Regions from separate parts of the Winslowiella toletana genome, predicted to be linked through region 3. Evidence: predicted binding sites of a transcription regulator. Region 3 holds the regulator's gene; each other region holds the start of a gene.
The links. The regulator sigma-54, encoded in region 3, starts transcription at its own class of promoters, with help from an activator protein. The targets are predictions, from matches to a motif close to GTTGGCACANNTTTCGCTNT.
Positions count from the first base shown of each region.

Region 1: the regulator sigma-54 is predicted to act here: its motif matches at 2,918-2,937, upstream of glnA (glutamate--ammonia ligase).
Region 2: the regulator sigma-54 is predicted to act here: its motif matches at 3,341-3,360, upstream of glnK (P-II family nitrogen regulator).

Region 1 covers NZ_CP134152.1:4,842,161-4,848,306, forward strand. The annotation lists gene yihX (glucose-1-phosphatase) at 26-622, opposite strand; gene typA (ribosome-dependent GTPase TypA) at 826-2,649, opposite strand; gene glnA (glutamate--ammonia ligase) at 3,084-4,493, shown strand; gene glnL (nitrogen regulation protein NR(II)) at 4,634-5,683, shown strand; gene glnG (nitrogen regulation protein NR(I)) at 5,691-6,146, shown strand, end outside.
Region 2 covers NZ_CP134152.1:1,230,067-1,236,212, forward strand. The annotation lists gene RIN69_RS05680 (SmdA family multidrug ABC transporter permease/ATP-binding protein) at 1-1,384, shown strand, start outside; gene RIN69_RS05685 (SmdB family multidrug efflux ABC transporter permease/ATP-binding protein) at 1,377-3,146, shown strand; gene glnK (P-II family nitrogen regulator) at 3,414-3,752, shown strand; gene amtB (ammonium transporter AmtB) at 3,787-5,073, shown strand; gene tesB (acyl-CoA thioesterase II) at 5,173-6,033, opposite strand.
Region 3 covers NZ_CP134152.1:528,339-534,484, forward strand. The annotation lists gene rapZ (RNase adapter RapZ) at 1-473, opposite strand, end outside; gene ptsN (PTS IIA-like nitrogen regulatory protein PtsN) at 525-998, opposite strand; gene hpf (ribosome hibernation promoting factor) at 1,193-1,480, opposite strand; gene rpoN (RNA polymerase factor sigma-54) at 1,504-2,943, opposite strand; gene lptB (LPS export ABC transporter ATP-binding protein) at 2,992-3,717, opposite strand; gene lptA (lipopolysaccharide ABC transporter substrate-binding protein LptA) at 3,724-4,278, opposite strand; gene lptC (LPS export ABC transporter periplasmic protein LptC) at 4,250-4,822, opposite strand; gene kdsC (3-deoxy-manno-octulosonate-8-phosphatase KdsC) at 4,819-5,385, opposite strand; gene kdsD (arabinose-5-phosphate isomerase KdsD) at 5,403-6,146, opposite strand, start outside.

The DNA.
Region 1 (6,146 bases), 610 kb from region 3:
CGCGTGCGTTTAGTCACAACCGACCTCAGCGCTGCTGAGCAAAGTAGGCAGGAATTATGCTCGCATCCGTCACATGGATGCTGGTAATCCCCAGCGCGCGCGCCGCTTCAATATTTGGCAGATTATCATCGAAGAATATCGCCTGGTCAGCGGGAATACCTTCCTGTTGCAGCAACTGCTGATAGATAGCCGCCTCTGGCTTGCGCGCACCCATCTCTTGCGACAGATAGAGACGATCGGCAGCCTGCTGCACCTGCGGATACTGCCCCGGCCAGTAGAGACAATGTAAACGGTTAGTATTCGACAGGATTACCACCCGATGCCCCTGCTGACGCAGCTGATGCATCAGCGTCAATACCTCAGGGCGAACACTGACAAATACCGCCTGCCAGCCAGCTGCAAACTGTTCGAAACTCAGCGCGATATCCAGCTCATCACAGATGGCTTCAGCGAACTGCTCATCACTGATTTCCCCGCGTTCATGCTGTTCAAAGCTTTCGCCCATACGGAAGCGGCTCTGCAATGTCGCCAGCGGCACACGCCCGAGATCACTCCATACGCCCAGCACACGGTTGAAATCAATATCAACAATGACGTTACCTAAATCAAAGATATACAGCATGGCCATCTCCTTTTGTTCCGGTGAGCTATTCACTCTAGCGGTAAAAATCGACACTGAACAGCCAGCATGAGACAGGAAGTGCAAAATCGGTATCGGCAGCAAAAAATTTGCGCGCGCAGTGGGGCGAACTTAGAGGTGGAAGATAAGCAGATAAAAAAATGGCCCCGGTAACGGAGCCATTTATTGTTCACGCTAAGCGAGAATTAAACGTCTTTGCTTCCACGAGAAGCACGCTTACGATCGTTCTCAGTCAGGTGACGTTTACGGATACGTACGGAGGTAGGGGTAACTTCTACCAGTTCGTCGTCATCGATAAACTCCAGCGCCTGCTCCAGTGACATTTTCACTGGTGGAACCAGGGTGGTGGCTTCATCCGTACCAGAAGCACGCATGTTGGTCAGTTTCTTACCGGTCAGACAGTTAACAGTCAGGTCGTTAGAACGACTGTGAATACCGATGATCTGGCCTTCGTAAACTTCTGCACCGTGACCCAGGAACAGCTTACCGCGGTCCTGCAGGCTGAACAGAGCAAATGCCACTGCTTTACCCTGGCCGTTAGAGATCAGCACGCCGTTCTGACGCTGGCCGATTTCGCCCGGACGCACGTCGTCGTAGTGGCTGAAGGTGGAGTACAGCAGACCGGTACCGGAAGTCATGGTCATGAATTCGGTACGGAAGCCGATCAGGCCACGTGCCGGGATCAGGTAATCGAGACGAATACGACCTTTGCCATCTGGCACCATGTCTTTAACGTCACCTTTACGCTCACCCATCGCCTGCATCACAGCACCCTGGTGCTGTTCTTCGATGTCCAGCGTCACGTTCTCGAACGGTTCCTGGTTGCGACCGTCGATAACACGGTTGATAACTTTCGGGCGCGATACTGCCAGCTCGAAGCCTTCACGACGCATGTTTTCGATCAGTACAGACAGGTGCAGCTCACCACGACCAGAAACACGGAATGCATCCGCATCTTCAGTTTCGTCAACGCGCAGTGCCACGTTGTGCACCAGCTCTTTGTTCAGACGGTCAAGGATCTGACGTGAAGTCACATACTTACCTTCTTTACCACAGAATGGCGAGGTGTTGACGTTGAAGAACATGGTAACGGTTGGCTCATCAACGCTCAGGGCTGGCAGCGCTTCCACATTCTGCGGGTCGCAGATGGTGTCAGAGATGTTCAGCTCACCCAGACCGGTGATAGCAATGATATCGCCAGCTTCAGCAACGGTCGCTTCGATACGCTCCAGACCCATGTGGGTCAGTACTTTACCGACTTTACCGTTACGGGTTTTGCCTTCGCTATCAATGATAGTGACTTGCTGGTTAGGTTTAACCACACCGCGCTTGATACGACCGATGCCGATAACGCCAACGTAGTTGTTGTAGTCCAGCTGAGAAATCTGCATCTGGAATGGCGCTTCCATTTCTACCTGTGGAGGAGAAACGTGGTCAACGATAGCCTGATACAGCGGGGTCATGTCATCAGCCATATCGGTATGGTCAACACCGGCAATACCGTTCAGGGCTGATGCATAAATAATTGGGAAATCCAGCTGCTCGTCGGTCGCGTCGAGGTTAACGAACAGGTCAAATACCTGGTCGACAACCCAATCTGGACGTGCGCCCGGACGGTCAACTTTGTTGATAACAACAATTGGCTTCAGACCATTAGCAAAAGCTTTCTTGGTCACGAAACGAGTTTGCGGCATCGGGCCATCCATTGCGTCGACAACCAGCAGAACTGAGTCAACCATTGACATCACACGCTCAACCTCGCCGCCGAAATCGGCGTGTCCTGGGGTATCCACGATGTTGATGCGGTAGTCTTTCCAGTTAATGGCGGTGTTTTTGGCGAGGATGGTAATCCCACGCTCTTTCTCCAAATCGTTGGAGTCCATTACGCGTTCGGTTGCTTCGGTGCGGGCATCAAAGGTCCCGGACTGCTGCAGCAACTTATCAACCAGGGTAGTTTTACCGTGGTCAACGTGGGCAATAATGGCGATGTTACGCAAATTTTCGATCACAGCTTTGCCTCAGGCATTAGAAATAGCGCGCTATTGTACACGGATTAATCGAAGGACTGAACAGGATCACAAATTTCATATAAAGATTACTGTCAGGATTGCTTTTGCAGGCATTTACAGTGCAAAGATTGCACTCCGTCGAGAATTTGCACCAAAATAGTGCCCATTAATCATTCAAAAGCACCAAAATGGTGCGCGACATCCATCATGGTGCATCTCTCGTCTCACGAGAGAGCGCATAATAGCGCCTTTTTACCCAAATAAAAAAGTTGGCATAGATTTCGCTTTAGTCTGACTAAGCGAAAACGGCAGTTTCCACAACGGTTGATAGCTTGTCTGAGATCTTTATTATCAGGTGTACGCGACAATTTACGCGTACCGAACGATGAAGTTCTCGAACCACGACAACAATGAAAATTCCAGGAGAGTTAAGTATGTCCGCTGAACACGTTCTGTCGATGATTAACGAGCATGAAGTGAAATTTGTTGATCTGCGTTTTACCGATACCAAAGGTAAAGAACAACACATCACTATCCCAGCTCACCAGGTAAATGCTGACTTCTTCGAAGAAGGCAAAATGTTCGATGGCTCCTCCATCGGCGGATGGAAAGGTATCAATGAATCAGATATGGTTCTGATGCCAGATGTCAGCACTGCTGTTCTGGACCCATTCTTCGCAGACCCAACTCTGATCATCCGTTGTGACATCCTTGAGCCAGGCACCATGCAGGGCTATGACCGTGACCCACGTTCAATCGCCAAGCGTGCAGAAGATTTCCTGCGCTCTTCCGGTATCGCAGATACCGTGCTGTTTGGACCAGAACCAGAATTCTTCCTGTTTGACGACATCCGTTTCGGCAGCAGCACTTCCGGCTCGCATGTTGCTATCGACGATATCGAAGCAGCGTGGAACACCGGTAAAGAATACGAAGGCGGTAACAAAGGCCATCGTCCAGGTCTGAAAGGCGGTTACTTCCCGGTGCCACCAGTCGATTCAGCACAGGACATTCGTTCTGCCATGTGTCTGACCATGGAGCAGATGGGCCTGGTCGTCGAAGCGCATCACCACGAAGTGGCTACCGCTGGTCAGAACGAAGTGGCTACCCGCTTCAACACCATGACCAAAAAAGCTGACGAAATTCAGATCTACAAATACGTCGTGCACAACATTGCTCACGCCTGGGGCAAAACTGCCACCTTTATGCCAAAACCAATGTTCGGTGACAACGGTTCAGGTATGCACTGCCATATGTCCCTGTCCAAAGGCGGCACCAACCTGTTCGCTGGCGACAAATACGGCGGCCTGTCCGATATAGCTCTGTACTACATCGGCGGTGTTATCAAGCACGCTAAAGCGATTAACGCCCTGGCGAACCCAACCACCAACTCTTACAAGCGTCTGGTTCCGGGTTATGAAGCTCCAGTTATGCTGGCTTACTCTGCGCGTAACCGCTCTGCTTCAATCCGTATCCCAGTTGTTGCCAGCCCGAAAGCACGTCGTATCGAAGCTCGCTTCCCGGATCCAGCGGCTAACCCATACCTGGCATTCTCTGCGCTGCTGATGGCTGGCCTCGACGGCATCATCAACAAGATCCATCCTGGCGATGCGATGGATAAGAACCTGTATGACCTGCCGCCGGAAGAAGAAGCTGAGATTCCAAAAGTAGCGGGCTCTCTGGAAGAAGCGCTGAATGCACTGAACGAAGACCGTGAGTTCCTGACTCGTGGCGGCGTATTCACCGACGACACTATCGATGCTTACATCGAACTGCGTAAGTCTGAAATGGACCGCGTTCGTATGACTCCGCATCCGGTAGAGTTCGAGCTGTACTACAGCGTTTAATAAGTTTGACGTTTTTTGTTGCCGTGGAAACTTTCAGCCCATCTTCGGATGGGCTTTTTTCTCCACTCATTCACCGTGCGGACTAACGCGTAACCGGCTCCGGGACTATAATGCACTAAAATAGTGCAGGGGAACGCTGTATGGTAACTGGCACGCTGCCCGATGCTGGGCAGATTCTCAACTCTCTGATTAACAGTATTTTGCTGGTCGATGACGAACTGGTGGTGCATTACGCCAATCCGGCAGCACAGCAGCTACTGGCGCAAAGCTCTCGAAAGTTATTTGGCACACCGCTGCCGGACTTAATGGGCTATTTCTCGCTGAATATCGACGTGATGCGGGAAAGCCTTGATGCGGGTCAGGGGTTTACCGACAGTGAAGTGACGCTGGTGGTCGACAGCCGCGCGCATATTATGTCGCTGACGGCACAACGTCTGCCAGAAGGTTTAATCCTGCTGGAGATGGCGCCGATGGATAATCAACGCCGCCTCAGTCAGGAACAGATTCAACACGCTCAGCAGGTTGCCGCGCGTGATTTAGTACGCGGTCTGGCACATGAAATAAAAAATCCGCTGGGTGGATTACGCGGTGCGGCGCAGCTACTGGCGAAAGCCCTGCCCGACCCGGCATTAACCGAATACACCAAAGTGATCATTGAGCAGGCTGATCGGCTGCGCAATTTAGTTGATCGCCTGTTAGGGCCGCAACAGCCCGGAATGCATGTGACGCAAAGCATTCATCAGGTTTCCGAACGGGTGGTGAACCTGGTATCAATGGAATTGCCGGACAACGTGACGCTGGTGCGTGATTACGACCCAAGTTTACCTGAATTAGCGCATGACCCCGATCAGCTTGAGCAGGTGCTGCTGAATGTGGTGCGCAACGCGCTACAGGCGCTGGGTGAAACTGGTGGAACCATCACTTTACGTACGCGCACAGCCTTTCAGCTGACACTGCATGGCGTACGTTATCGCCTGGTGGCACGCATCGATATTCAGGATGACGGCCCCGGCATTCCGGCACAACTACAGGATACGCTGTTCTATCCGATGGTCAGCGGGCGCGAGGGTGGCACCGGTTTGGGATTATCCATTGCCCGTAGCCTGATCGATCAGCACTCAGGAAAAATCGAATTTAACAGTTGGCCTGGTCATACCGAATTTTCGGTTTATCTGCCTATTCGCCAGTGAGGTTTCTATGCAACGAGGGATAGTCTGGATCGTCGATGACGATAGCTCCATCCGCTGGGTGCTTGAACGTGCGCTCACTGGAGCCGGTTTAAGCTGCGCGACGTTTGAAAGCGGCAACGAGGTGCTGGATGCGCTCGCAACCAAAACCCCGGACGTTTTATTATCTGATATTCGCATGCCAGGCATGGATGGTCTGGCGCTACTTAAGCAGATCAAACAGCGCCACCCGATGCTTCCGGTCATCATAATGACCGCGCACTCCGATCTGGATGCCGCCGTCAGCGCCTACCAACAGGGTGCATTTGACTATCTGCCGAAACCGTTTGATATCGACGAAGCGGTCGCGCTGGTTGAGCGCGCTATCAGCCACTATCAGGAACAACAGCAACCGCGTAATCAGCCGGTTAATGGCCCGACTACCGATATTATCGGTGAAGCGCCAGCCATGCAGGATGTGTTTCGT
Region 2 (6,146 bases), 700 kb from region 3:
TGCCGCCGGCGAAGGAGTACTGACGCTGGTGGACTCTCTGGTGATGGGGCTGGCGGTGCTGATCGTAATGAGCACGCAAATCAGCTGGCAACTGACGCTGCTGGCGCTGTTACCAATGCCGGTAATGGCGCTGGTGATTAAACGCTACGGCGATCAGCTGCATAACCGCTTCAAACTGGCACAGGCTGCGTTCTCCTCATTGAATAACCAGACTCAGGAAAGCCTGACCAGTATCCGCATGATCAAAGCTTTTGGTCTGGAAGACCATCAGTCTGCCCAGTTTGCCGATATCGCCCGTGATACCGGCGAGAAAAACATGCGCGTCGCGCGCGTGGATGCGCGTTTTGATCCCACTATTTATATCGCAATCGGCATGTCTAACCTGCTGGCGATTGGCGGCGGCAGCTGGCTGGTATGGCATGGGGACATGACGCTGGGCCAGTTGACCAGTTTTGTGATGTATCTCGGCCTGATGATCTGGCCAATGCTGGCGCTGGCGTGGATGTTTAATATTGTCGAGCGCGGCAGCGCGGCGTGGAGCCGCATTCGCGCGCTGTTATCAGAAGCGCCAGCGGTCGCCGACGGCGATAAAACGCTGCCGGAAGGGCGCGGTATGTTGCAGGTGGCGATCCGTGAATTTAGCTGGCCGGGCAGTCAGCAGGCCGCGTTACGCAATGTGAATTTCAACCTGAAGCCGGGGCAGATGTTAGGGCTGTGCGGCCCGACCGGTTCCGGTAAAAGCACCTTGCTGAGTCTGATTCAGCGCCATTTCGATATTGCGCAGGGCGATATTCGCTATCACGGTATTCCGCTGACTCAGCTACGCATTGACAGCTGGCGTGGGCGACTGGCGGTGGTCAATCAGACGCCGTTCCTGTTTTCTGATAGCGTCGCCAATAATATTGCGCTGGGTCGTCCGGGGGCGACGCAGAGCGAAATTGAAGAGGCGGCGCGTCTCGCCAGCGTGCATGACGATATTTTGCGGCTGCCGCAGGGTTATGAAACTGAGGTGGGCGAGCGCGGTGTGATGCTGTCCGGCGGACAAAAACAGCGTATTTCTATCGCGCGCGCGCTGCTGCTTAACGCCGAAATCTTGCTGCTGGATGATGCACTGTCGGCGGTGGATGGTCGCACTGAGCATCAGATTCTGCATAATCTGCGCAGCTGGGGTGAAGGACGCACGGTGATTATCAGTGCCCATCGCCTGTCAGCTCTGACCGAGGCCAGTGAAATTCTGGTGATGCAGCACGGCGTGGTGGCGCAGCGCGGTAGCCATGAGCAGTTAACGGAACAGTCGGGCTGGTACAGCGATATGTATCGTTATCAGCAGCTGGAAGCGGCGCTTGATGAAGATGAGAATGAGAAGGGCGTGCCACATGAATAGTTTGCCGCAGATTTGGCCTACCTTAAAGCGCCTGCTCTCCTACGGTAAACCCTGGCGTAAATCGCTGGGTATTGCGGTAGTGCTGTTATGGATCGCGGCGGCGGCGGAAGTGATGGGACCGATCCTGATCAGCTACTTTATCGATAATATGGTGGCGAAACACCATATGCCGCTGGGGATCGCGCTCGGACTGGTGGTCGGTTACATCTTGCTGCAGGTGCTGGCGGCCTCACTGCATTACGCTCAGTCACTGCTGTTCAGTGAGGCGGCGGTCGGTGTGGTGCAACGCCTGCGCAGTGATGTGATGGATGCGGCGCTGCGTCAGCCACTCAGCGCGTTCGATACTCAACCGGTTGGGCAAATTATTTCGCGTGTGACCAATGACACCGAAGTGGTGCGCGATCTGTATGTCACCGTGGTGGCGACGGTACTGCGTGCCGCGGCGCTGATTGGTGCCATGCTGGTGGCGATGTTCAGCCTTGACTGGCGCATGGCGCTGGTGGCAATCACGATTTTCCCGGCGGTAATCACCGTAATGCTGATTTATCAGCGCTACAGCACGCCAATCGTGCGTCGGGTACGCAGCTATCTGGCGGATATTAACAACGGCTTTAATGAAGTAATTAACGGTATGAGCGTTATTCAGCAGTTTCGCCAGCAGGCTCGCTTTGGCGAGCGCATGGGCGAAGCCAGCCGTTCACACTATCTGGCGCGGATGCAAACGCTGCGGCTTGATGGCTTTTTACTGCGTCCGTTACTCAGCCTGTTCTCGGCTCTGATACTGTGCGGCCTGATGATGCTGTTTGGCTTCTCTTCGGTCGGCAGTATTGAGGTTGGCGTGCTGTATGCCTTTATTAACTACCTTGGACGACTCAACGAGCCGCTGATTGAGCTGACCACGCAACAATCAATGTTGCAGCAAGCGGTGGTCGCCGGCGAGCGTATTTTTGAACTGATGGATGCGCCGCGCCAGCAATACGGTCACGACCGGCGGCCGCTGACCAGCGGCCGCATTGAGGTTGACCAGCTCAGCTTTGCCTATCGCGACGATCGTAATGTACTCAGTGACATTAATTTGCAGGTGCCTGCGCGCGATTTTGTCGCGCTGGTCGGGCATACCGGCAGCGGCAAGAGCACGCTGGCTAATTTACTGATGGGTTATTATCCGCTGAAGCAGGGCGAAATTCGCCTCGATGGCCGCCCGTTGAGCAGCCTCAGCCACCAGACGCTACGTCAGGGCGTGGCGATGGTACAGCAGGATCCGGTGGTGCTGGCGGATACCTTTTTTGCCAATGTCACGCTGGGGCGCGATATCAGCGAGCAGCAGGTGTGGCAGGCACTTGAGACCGTACAGCTGGCCGAACTGGCGCGCGGCCTGGCCGAGGGGATCCATACCCGGCTGGGCGAGCAGGGTAATAATTTGTCAGTCGGCCAGAAACAGCTGCTGGCCATGGCGCGTGTGCTGGTGGCGGCACCGCAGATTCTGATTCTGGATGAAGCGACTGCCAATATTGATTCGGGTACTGAGCAGGCGATTCAGCGCGCGCTGCGGGCGATTCGTCAGCACACCACGCTGGTGGTGATTGCCCATCGCCTGTCCACCATTATCGAAGCCGATACCATTCTGGTGCTGCATCGCGGCCAGGCAGTCGAGCAGGGTAATCACCGCGAATTACTGGCGCAGCAGGGGCGTTACTGGCAAATGTATCAGTTGCAGCTGGCCGGCGATGAACTTAACTCGGGCATCACGGCCGAAGCCTGAGGACTGATTGCACCTTTTTTGCGCAATTTTTTCGGCATGTTTCACCTTGATGCACTTTCCTGAACAGCTGACGCACCGAAATGGTGCGTTTTGTCCTTATTGCCCGCCAGTACGCTGCGGCGCTTCCCATCCTGATGCCCGGTATTACCCGGTTGCAGACCGTCTTATTCGCTGAAATTTCCCGGTTTTTAATTTATGGCACAGCCTTTGCTTTATACATCCCGGGTTGGGTGTAACTGACATTTTCCAATAGCTGGAGGGGATCGTATGAAGCTGGTTACCGTGGTAATCAAACCGTTCAAACTGGAAGACGTGCGTGAAGCACTGTCCTCTATCGGCATTCAGGGCCTGACCGTCACCGAGGTGAAAGGTTTTGGTCGCCAGAAAGGTCATGCAGAACTCTATCGCGGTGCTGAGTACAGCGTGAACTTCCTGCCAAAAGTAAAAATTGATGTGGCTATCGCCGACGATCAGATCGATGAAGTGATCGACGTGATTAGCAAAGCCGCTTACACCGGCAAAATTGGCGACGGTAAGATCTTCGTTGCAGAACTGCAGCGTGTCATCCGTATTCGTACCGGTGAAACTGACGAAGCCGCGCTGTAATTTCGGGGTCTGAACTGTGATGGGATGGAATAAAATGAAAAAAGTACTGACGACGTTGGGTTTGGCAAGCCTGGCACTGTTACCATCGCTCGCGATGGCTGCACCTGCCGTTGCAGATAAAGCTGATAACGCCTTTATGATGATTTGCACCGCGCTGGTGCTGTTTATGTCTATACCAGGTATTGCATTGTTTTACGGCGGTCTGATTCGCGGTAAAAACGTGCTGTCGATGTTGACGCAGGTGGCGGTTACTTTTTCGCTGGTTTGCGTGCTGTGGATGCTGTATGGCTACTCGCTGGCGTTCAGCGAAGGTAATGCTTTCTTCGGTGGTTTCAGCATGGCAATGCTGAAAAATATCGAACTGACGGCCTTGTCGGGTTCCTTCTATCAGTATATTCACGTGGCGTTTCAGTGTTCATTCGCTTGTATTACCGTGGGGCTGATTGTTGGTGCCATCGCCGAGCGTATTCGCTTCTCGGCGGTACTGATCTTTGTGGTGATTTGGCTGACGCTGGCTTATTTGCCGGTGGCGCATATGGTGTGGGGCGGTGGTTTCCTGGCACAGGATGGCGCGCTGGACTTCGCCGGTGGGACAGTGGTGCACATCAATGCCGCGGTTGCCGGTCTGGTTGGCGCTTACCTGCTGGGCAAACGTGCTGGCTTCGGTAAAGAAGCTTTCAAACCACACAACCTGCCGATGGTATTTATCGGTACGGCGATTCTGTATGTTGGCTGGTTTGGTTTCAACGCCGGTTCGGCAAGCTCTGCCAACGAAATCGCCGCGCTGGCGTTCCTCAATACCGTAATGGCAACAGCGGGCGCGGTACTGGCGTGGACCTTTGGCGAGTGGATGTTCCGCGGTAAGCCTTCACTGCTGGGTGCTTGTTCAGGCGTCATTGCCGGTCTGGTCGCAATAACGCCAGCCTGCGGTTATGTCGGCGTCGGGGGTGCTCTGATTATTGGTATCGCCGGTGGTATCGCTGGCCTGTGGGGTGTCACCATCCTGAAGAAATGGCTGCGCGTTGACGATCCCTGCGATGTGTTCGGTGTGCACGGCGTTTGTGGTATTGTCGGCTGCATCCTGACCGGTGTGTTCGCCTCTACCTCACTGGGCGGCGTTGGCTACGCAGAGGGCGTGACCATGGGCCACCAGGTGCTGATTCAGTTGCTGAGTGTGGTAGTGACGATTGTCTGGACCGCAGTGGTTGCCTTTATCGGCTTCAAAATTGCCGACATGATTGTTGGCCTGCGTGTACCGGAAGAGCAGGAGCGTGAAGGTCTGGACGTTAACAGCCACGGCGAGAATGCTTACAACCACTAAGCGTAATGGCTGACTAAGAAAAGCAGTGCAATAAAAAACAGAAGAAAAAAAAGGGGCGATGTCACTGACATCGCCCCTTACTATTTGCCTCCGGCCAGCTTAACTGCGATGACGCATAACCCCTTCCTGCACCGTCGATGCCACCAGCGTGCCATCCTGAGTATAGAATTCACCGCGTACAAAGCCGCGAGCGCCTGAAGCTGAGGTGCTGACTACGTTATACAGCAGCCACTGATTCAGATCGAAAGGGCGGTGGAACCACATCGAGTGGTCGATGGTTGCCACCTGCATTCCCGACTCAAGGAACCCCTTACCATGTGGCTGTAATGCCACCGGCAAAAAGTTGAAATCCGAAGCATAACCCAGCAGATACTGATGAATACGGATATCCTCGGGCATCTGACCATTTGCGCGAAACCACACCTGACGTTCAGGCAGATCCACATGCCCTTGCAGCGGGTTGTGAAACTTCACCGGGCGAATTTCCAGTGGTTTTTCAGCAAGAAATTTTTCGCGCGCCTTTTCCGGAATAAATTCCGCCAGCTGTATGGCGATATCGGTCTCTGAGGGCAGATTTTCCGGCCCCGGAACCTGCGGCATGCTGTTTTGATGTTCGTAACCGCTTTCCGGCGACTGGAATGAAGCGGTCATATAGAAAATCGGCTGGCCATTCTGAATCGCGCTGACGCGGCGCGCGCTGAAGCTATTGCCGTCACGCAGGGTTTCGACATCGTAGATTATCGGCTTCTGGCTGTCGCCGGGGCGTAAGAAATAGCTGTGAAAAGAGTGGATCATCCGGTCGGCAGGCACCATCTGTTTAGCCGCGTACAGCGCCTGGCCGACAACCTGGCCTCCAAAGACCTGGCGCAGGCCTAAGTCCTCGCTCTGACCACGAAACAGGCCTTCTTCTAATTTTTCTAATTTGAGCAGATCTAACAGGTTTTGCAGTGCCTGGCTCATAGCAACATCCTCGAAAATGGTTCAGCAGTTAGTTTGCGAGATCCGACCAGTTACCGTCAACTGCGTTCAAAGCTAATGCGCTGTTTTTTGCATTTCACGCTGATGAAACTGCT
Region 3 (6,146 bases):
CGCTCGCGTTTACCCAACAAGCGGGTGCGCAGCATCTCCGCCAGTTCGTGCACCGACATTTCAGAGGTGTCGATTATCAGGTCAGCACGTGAACGCAGCGGCTCCAGCAGGTCACTCTCTTCATCGATGGCGCTCTCCAGCGACAGGTTCTTGTTGGAGAGTGGATGAAGGCGTCGCGTGTCGCTGTAGCGGCGAATAAGCGTATTACGATCGGCGTCAAGAAACAGCAGCTGCGGCGAGAAGCTTGCCGGCAGGCTGGTCAACGCTTTCTCAAAAATCTCAGGCGACTCTGGCATGTTGCGCACGTCAATGCTGACCGCCGCAGACATGTTGCGATCGGCCAGTGAGTTCGCTAATTCAGGTAATAACACCACCGGCAGGTTGTCAACACAGTAAAAACCCATGTCCTCCAGCGCGCGTAATGCAACAGATTTGCCTGAACCAGAACGACCGCTGACGATCATCAGCACCATTAAATATTCTCCCGATTTATACGACCGAACAGCCGTGCCAAAGTCTGGTAGTTATTCCTGACTCTCAGTAATGATTTCGTAAAGCTCTTCATCGCTCTGCGCTGAACGCAAACGGCGACAGATGGTTTTATCCGCCAGTCGTTTTGCCACCAGAGAGAGCGTGTGCAAATGTGTTTTGCACTGGTCGGCTGGAACAAGCAGGGCGAACAGCAGATCCACTGGCTGATTATCAATGGCATCAAAAGCGATAGGCTGGTCAAGACGGACAAACACGCCAACGGCGCGCAATGTATCCTCTTCCAGTTTACCGTGCGGAATGGCGATACCGTTTCCGATACCGGTACTGCCCATCCGCTCACGGGTCAGAATCGCTTCGAAGATAGTCTGGTGCGGAAGATTAAGCTGCTTCGCTGCTAATTCGCTGATAATTTCCAGCGCCCGCTTTTTGCTCTGGCAGTGTACGCCGCTTCGGGTACAGTCAACGCTGAGTACAGAGCTTAATTCCAGTGTTAGATCATTGTTCATCATAGTTTCACTTACGTGTTCACTTATGCTGGCTCATCGGTTTACTTTACTCGCCCTTCGGTGAGAAAAGCAGCAAATATTGACAGCAAACTGCGGTATCAGCTGCGGGCCGCTGGCACAGAGCAGATGCTGTGCTATATCAAACGGGGCGAATAAATTCGCCCCCGGCCTGCTCCCGATGACGCAGGGTGAATTTAGTGTTGTTTTAACTTGTCTTTATGTTTAGTTAACTGGCGCGCGAGTTTATCAATTAACCCATCAATCGCCGCGTACATATCCACCGCTTCCGAGGTTGCGTGCAACTCGCCTCCGTTCACATGCAGCGTTGCGTCAGCCACCTGAGTGACTTTCTCCACTTTCAGAACAATATAAACCTGATTTATCTGGCTGAAATACTGTTCCAGTTTGGCAAATTTGCTGTTAACGAAATCACGTAATGGATCAGTAATTTCAACATGTTGCCCTGTGATATTTAGCTGCATAGTGTCTTCCTTCTCAGTTCAGATCAAACCAGCTGTTTACGCTGGTTCGATGGCGGGATGGATAAAGACTCTCGGTACTTTGCCACAGTTCGACGCGCTACCATGATGCCTTGATCTGATAGCATAGTCGTTAACTTACTGTCGCTCAGCGGTTTGGCGGGATTTTCCGCCGAGATAAGTTTCTTCACCAGCGCGCGAATAGCGGTGGAGGAGGCTTCGCCGCCACCTTCAGTATTGACGTGGCTGGAAAAGAAATACTTAAGCTCAAAAATTCCACGCGGGCTGTGCAGATACTTTTGCGTTGTCACGCGGGAAATGGTTGATTCGTGCATATCGACGGCAGAGGCGATATCTGCCAGTACCATCGGCCGCATAAATTCTTCGCCCTGCTCGAAAAAAGCCTGCTGCTGCTCAACGATACAGCGTGTCACTTTCAATAGCGTGTCATTGCGGCTTTCCAGGCTTTTAATCAGCCACTTCGCTTCCTGCAGGTTACTGCGGATAAACTGGTTGTCGCTGTCGTTACGGGTGCTGCCGCCCAGTGAGGCATAGTGCTGATTGATTTTAAGCCGCGGGACGCTTTCCGCATTCAGCTCGACGGCCCAGCGGCTGCCAATTTTGCGCACCAACACGTCGGGAATCACATATTCAGGTTCACTGGTGTTGATCGACTGACCGGGGCGAGGATCGAGTGACTGGATCAGTAACATCGCGCCTTTCAGCACCTCTTCCTTCAGGCGGGTAACGCGCATCAGGCTGCGGAAATCATGGTTAGCCAGCAGATCAAGATGCTCACTGACGATCAACCGTGCCTCTTTCAGCCACGGGGTTTCCGCCTGATACTGTGAGAGTTGCACCAGTAAACAATCGCGCAGATCGCGGGCACCGACGCCGATCGGATCAAAGCGCTGAATGCGTTTCAGCACCGCTTCCACTTCGTCCATCGCCAGATCGTCGTTACCCATACTGTCATGGATATCTGCTAAAGGAACCGTGAGGTAACCCATGTCGTCAATGGCATCGACGATCGAGGTGGCGATAGCGCGGTCAGTATCGGTAAAAGGCGTCAGTTCGACTTGCCACATCAGGTAGTCTTGCAGAGACTGGGTGGTTTCGCCCTGATAAACCGGCAGTTCATCATCATGATAATCAGTACCGGTGCCGGAAGGGGTGCCGGCAGTGTAAATTTCATCCCAGGTTGCATCCAGCGGAAGTTCTTCCGGCATATCCTTTTGTTCAAGTGCTTCACGGGTATCAAGAGCTTCGTTCTCGTTCTCCTGATACTCGCGGGCGTCTATCTCTTCATGGATGTCGGTTTGCTCCAGCAGTGGGTTGCTTTCCAGTGCCAGTTGTATCTCCTGCTGAAGTTCAAGCGTAGAGAGTTGCAGCAAACGAATGGCCTGCTGTAATTGCGGCGTCATCGCGAGCTGTTGGCTAAACCTGAGTTGCAAACCTTGCTTCATATTCAGGATACAAATTCCCAAGAAATCATGCGTGAAACAAACACCATATCAGAGTCTGAACTCTTCACCCAAATAGACACGCTTAACTTGTTCATCGGCCAGCACTTCTTCTGGCGTACCGTGGGCAATCAAATGGCCCTGGCTGACGATATACGCCCGCTCACAGACCGCCAGTGTCTCACGCACGTTGTGGTCGGTAATCAGCACGCCGAGGCCGCTGTCGCGCAAGTGTTCGATGATTTTCTTAATATCAATTACCGAGATCGGGTCAACACCGGCGAAGGGTTCATCCAGCAGGATAAATTTCGGATTAGCAGCCAGCGCACGGGCGATCTCAACGCGACGGCGTTCACCACCGGAAAGAGACTGACCAAGACTGTCGCGCAGATGTTCAATATGGAACTCTTCCATCAGCTCTTTTGCGCGATCTTCACGCTGCTCGGTGGTCAGATCATCACGGATCTGCAGCACCGCCATCAGGTTGTCATAGACGCTGAGACGGCGGAAGATCGAAGCTTCCTGCGGCAGATAACCGATACCACGGCGCGCCCGCGCGTGCAGCGGCAGAATACTGATATCTTCATCGTCGATCACAATGCGACCGGCATCACGCGGTACAATGCCGACTACCATGTAAAACGTGGTGGTCTTACCGGCTCCGTTTGGCCCCAGCAGACCGACGATCTCGCCAGATTTAACTTCCAGACTGACATCTTCCACCACTCGACGGCCTTTGTAAGCCTTCGCCAGGTTTTCAGCGATTAAGGTTGCCATAGCGAATTAGTTTCTCTTTTTCTGATCGTTGGACTGGGTACCTTTGTCCTGCAACTGCGACGGTACCAGCACGGTGGTGACACGTTTGCCGCTGTTGCCAAAGGCCTGCATCTTCTGCTCTTTCACCAGATAGGTGATGCGATCGCCTTTCACATTGCTGTCGAGCTGCTCGAGGTAAGCATTGCCGGTCAGCTCAATGAAATCTTTCGCCAGTTCATAGCGCATTTTCTGCGCGTGGCCTCTTACTGGCTTGCCGTTATCCTGCATCTGGTAAAAGGTGGCCGGATTGCCCCAGGCATCAACCACCGTTTTACTGCTGTCGCCGCCAGGACGCGTAACCACCACCTTATCAGCGGTAATTTTAATCGAGCCCTGAGTGACGATGACATTACCGGTAAAGGTCGCCACATTGCCCTGCATATCCAGCGACTGGTTTTCCGAGTCGATATTAACGGGCTTTTCCGAGTCACCGGTCAGAGCGAAAGCCGGCAGGCTGGTGGCGAACAGCGCGCCAATCAGCAGAAGTTTAAGGCTATGGTTGTTGTGCATTTTGAATTTCATAAGAGGTTTTGACCTTTTCAAGCAACTCGGCAGTTTTCGTCCGTAAATTTCCACGCATCTTCATACCGGTAGAGTTAAAGCTGCGGCCATAAATTGTGACCTGATCGTCTGACGTCACGTCCTGCGTAATCAGGTTAACCTGAGCATTATCGGTTTTGATACGCTCCAGCTGAGAATCTGGTGTGAGGCTATTGACTTCGACATGACCATACAGAAAGAGTTTACGATCTTTCGTTAATTTGGCCTTATCCGAACGCACCGACCAGGTGGGAACTTTGTTTTCGTCGTAGGTGGTCATGATCGGATTATCGAACCAGCTGACCTCTTCCTCCTGGAAGTAAGTCACTTTATCGGAGACCAGTTTATAGCTTAGTGCGCCCAGTGGGTTATAAACCACGGTACTGGAATTGGCACTGGTATAGGTCGGTTGCTGATTGTTGGTGGCGAGCGGCCCCTGATTGTCATCATTGGTCAGGCTCCAGCCCACCAGAATAATGGCTATCACTGCCAGCACTAGCGTAATCCAACGCCTGGTTTTACTCATACAGATTGCCCTTTGGCATCATCAAACTTATCCTGCGCGATCAGTATCAGATCGCAGATTTCGCGAACGGCGCCGCGCCCCCCCGCAATACGGGTGACATAATCCGCCCGTGGTAGCAGTACCGGATGCGCATCGGCGACGGCGACGCTTAATCCCACTTTTGCCATCACTGGCCAGTCAATTAAATCATCACCGATATAGGCGACCTGCTCCGGGCTGAGTGACAGTTTATCCAGAAGTTCGCCGAAGGCCAAAAGCTTATCCGACTGTCCCTGATAAAGATGCTGAATTCCTAACGTTTTGCAGCGATCTTCCAGCAGTCTGGCGTTACGGCCGGTTATAATAGCCACTTCTACCGATGAGGTCAGCAGACAGCGAATACCATAGCCATCGCGCACGTTAAACGCTTTCAGCTCTTCGCCGGAATTGCCCATATAAATCACGCCGTCGGACATCACGCCGTCGACATCGCAAATTAACAGGCGGATCTGTTTGGCTCGCGCCATCACCTGATGGCTGACGGCACCGTAGCAGGTGTCAACCACTGCCTCTGTCTGGCTCATTGTAACTGGTTTCCTTTTCAGACTACGCCTGCGCGCAGCATGTCATGCATATGTACCACACCCAGCAACTGGTCGCCATCGGCAACCATGACGGCGGTAATATGTTTCGTTTGCATCAGGTTCAGCGCATCGACCGCCAGCATGGCAGGACGAACGCGAATGCCGCCCGGTGTCATCACGCTGGCGATCGAGGCATGTTGAAAGTCGATCCCCATATCAAACACCCGGCGTAAGTCACCGTCGGTGAAAACCCCTTCAATTTTCATCAGGTCGTTGACGATGACCGTCATACCCAGATTTTTACGGGTGATCTCCAGTAGCGCATCGCGCAGTGAAGCGTCTTTACTGACATGAGGGATTTCATCACCGTGGTGCATGATATCACTGACTCGCAGTAATAATTTACGGCCCAGCGCGCCACCCGGGTGAGAAAGCGCAAAATCTTCCGCGGTAAAGCCGCGTGCTTTCAGCAGCGCCACCGCCAGCGCATCGCCCATCACCAGCGCCGCAGTGGTACTGGAGGTCGGTGCCAGGCCGAGCGGGCAGGCTTCCTGTGGCACTTTGACGCACAGATGAATATCGGCGGCACGTCCCATGGTGCTGTCCGGGCGGCTGGTCAGGCAAATCAGCGAAACCTGCAGCCGTTTCAGTACCGGGATCAGCGCAAGGATTTCACCGGACTCGCCGGAGTTAGAAATCGCAATCACGATATCACTGGCGGTGACCATACCGAGATCGCCGTGGCTGGCTTCACCGGGATG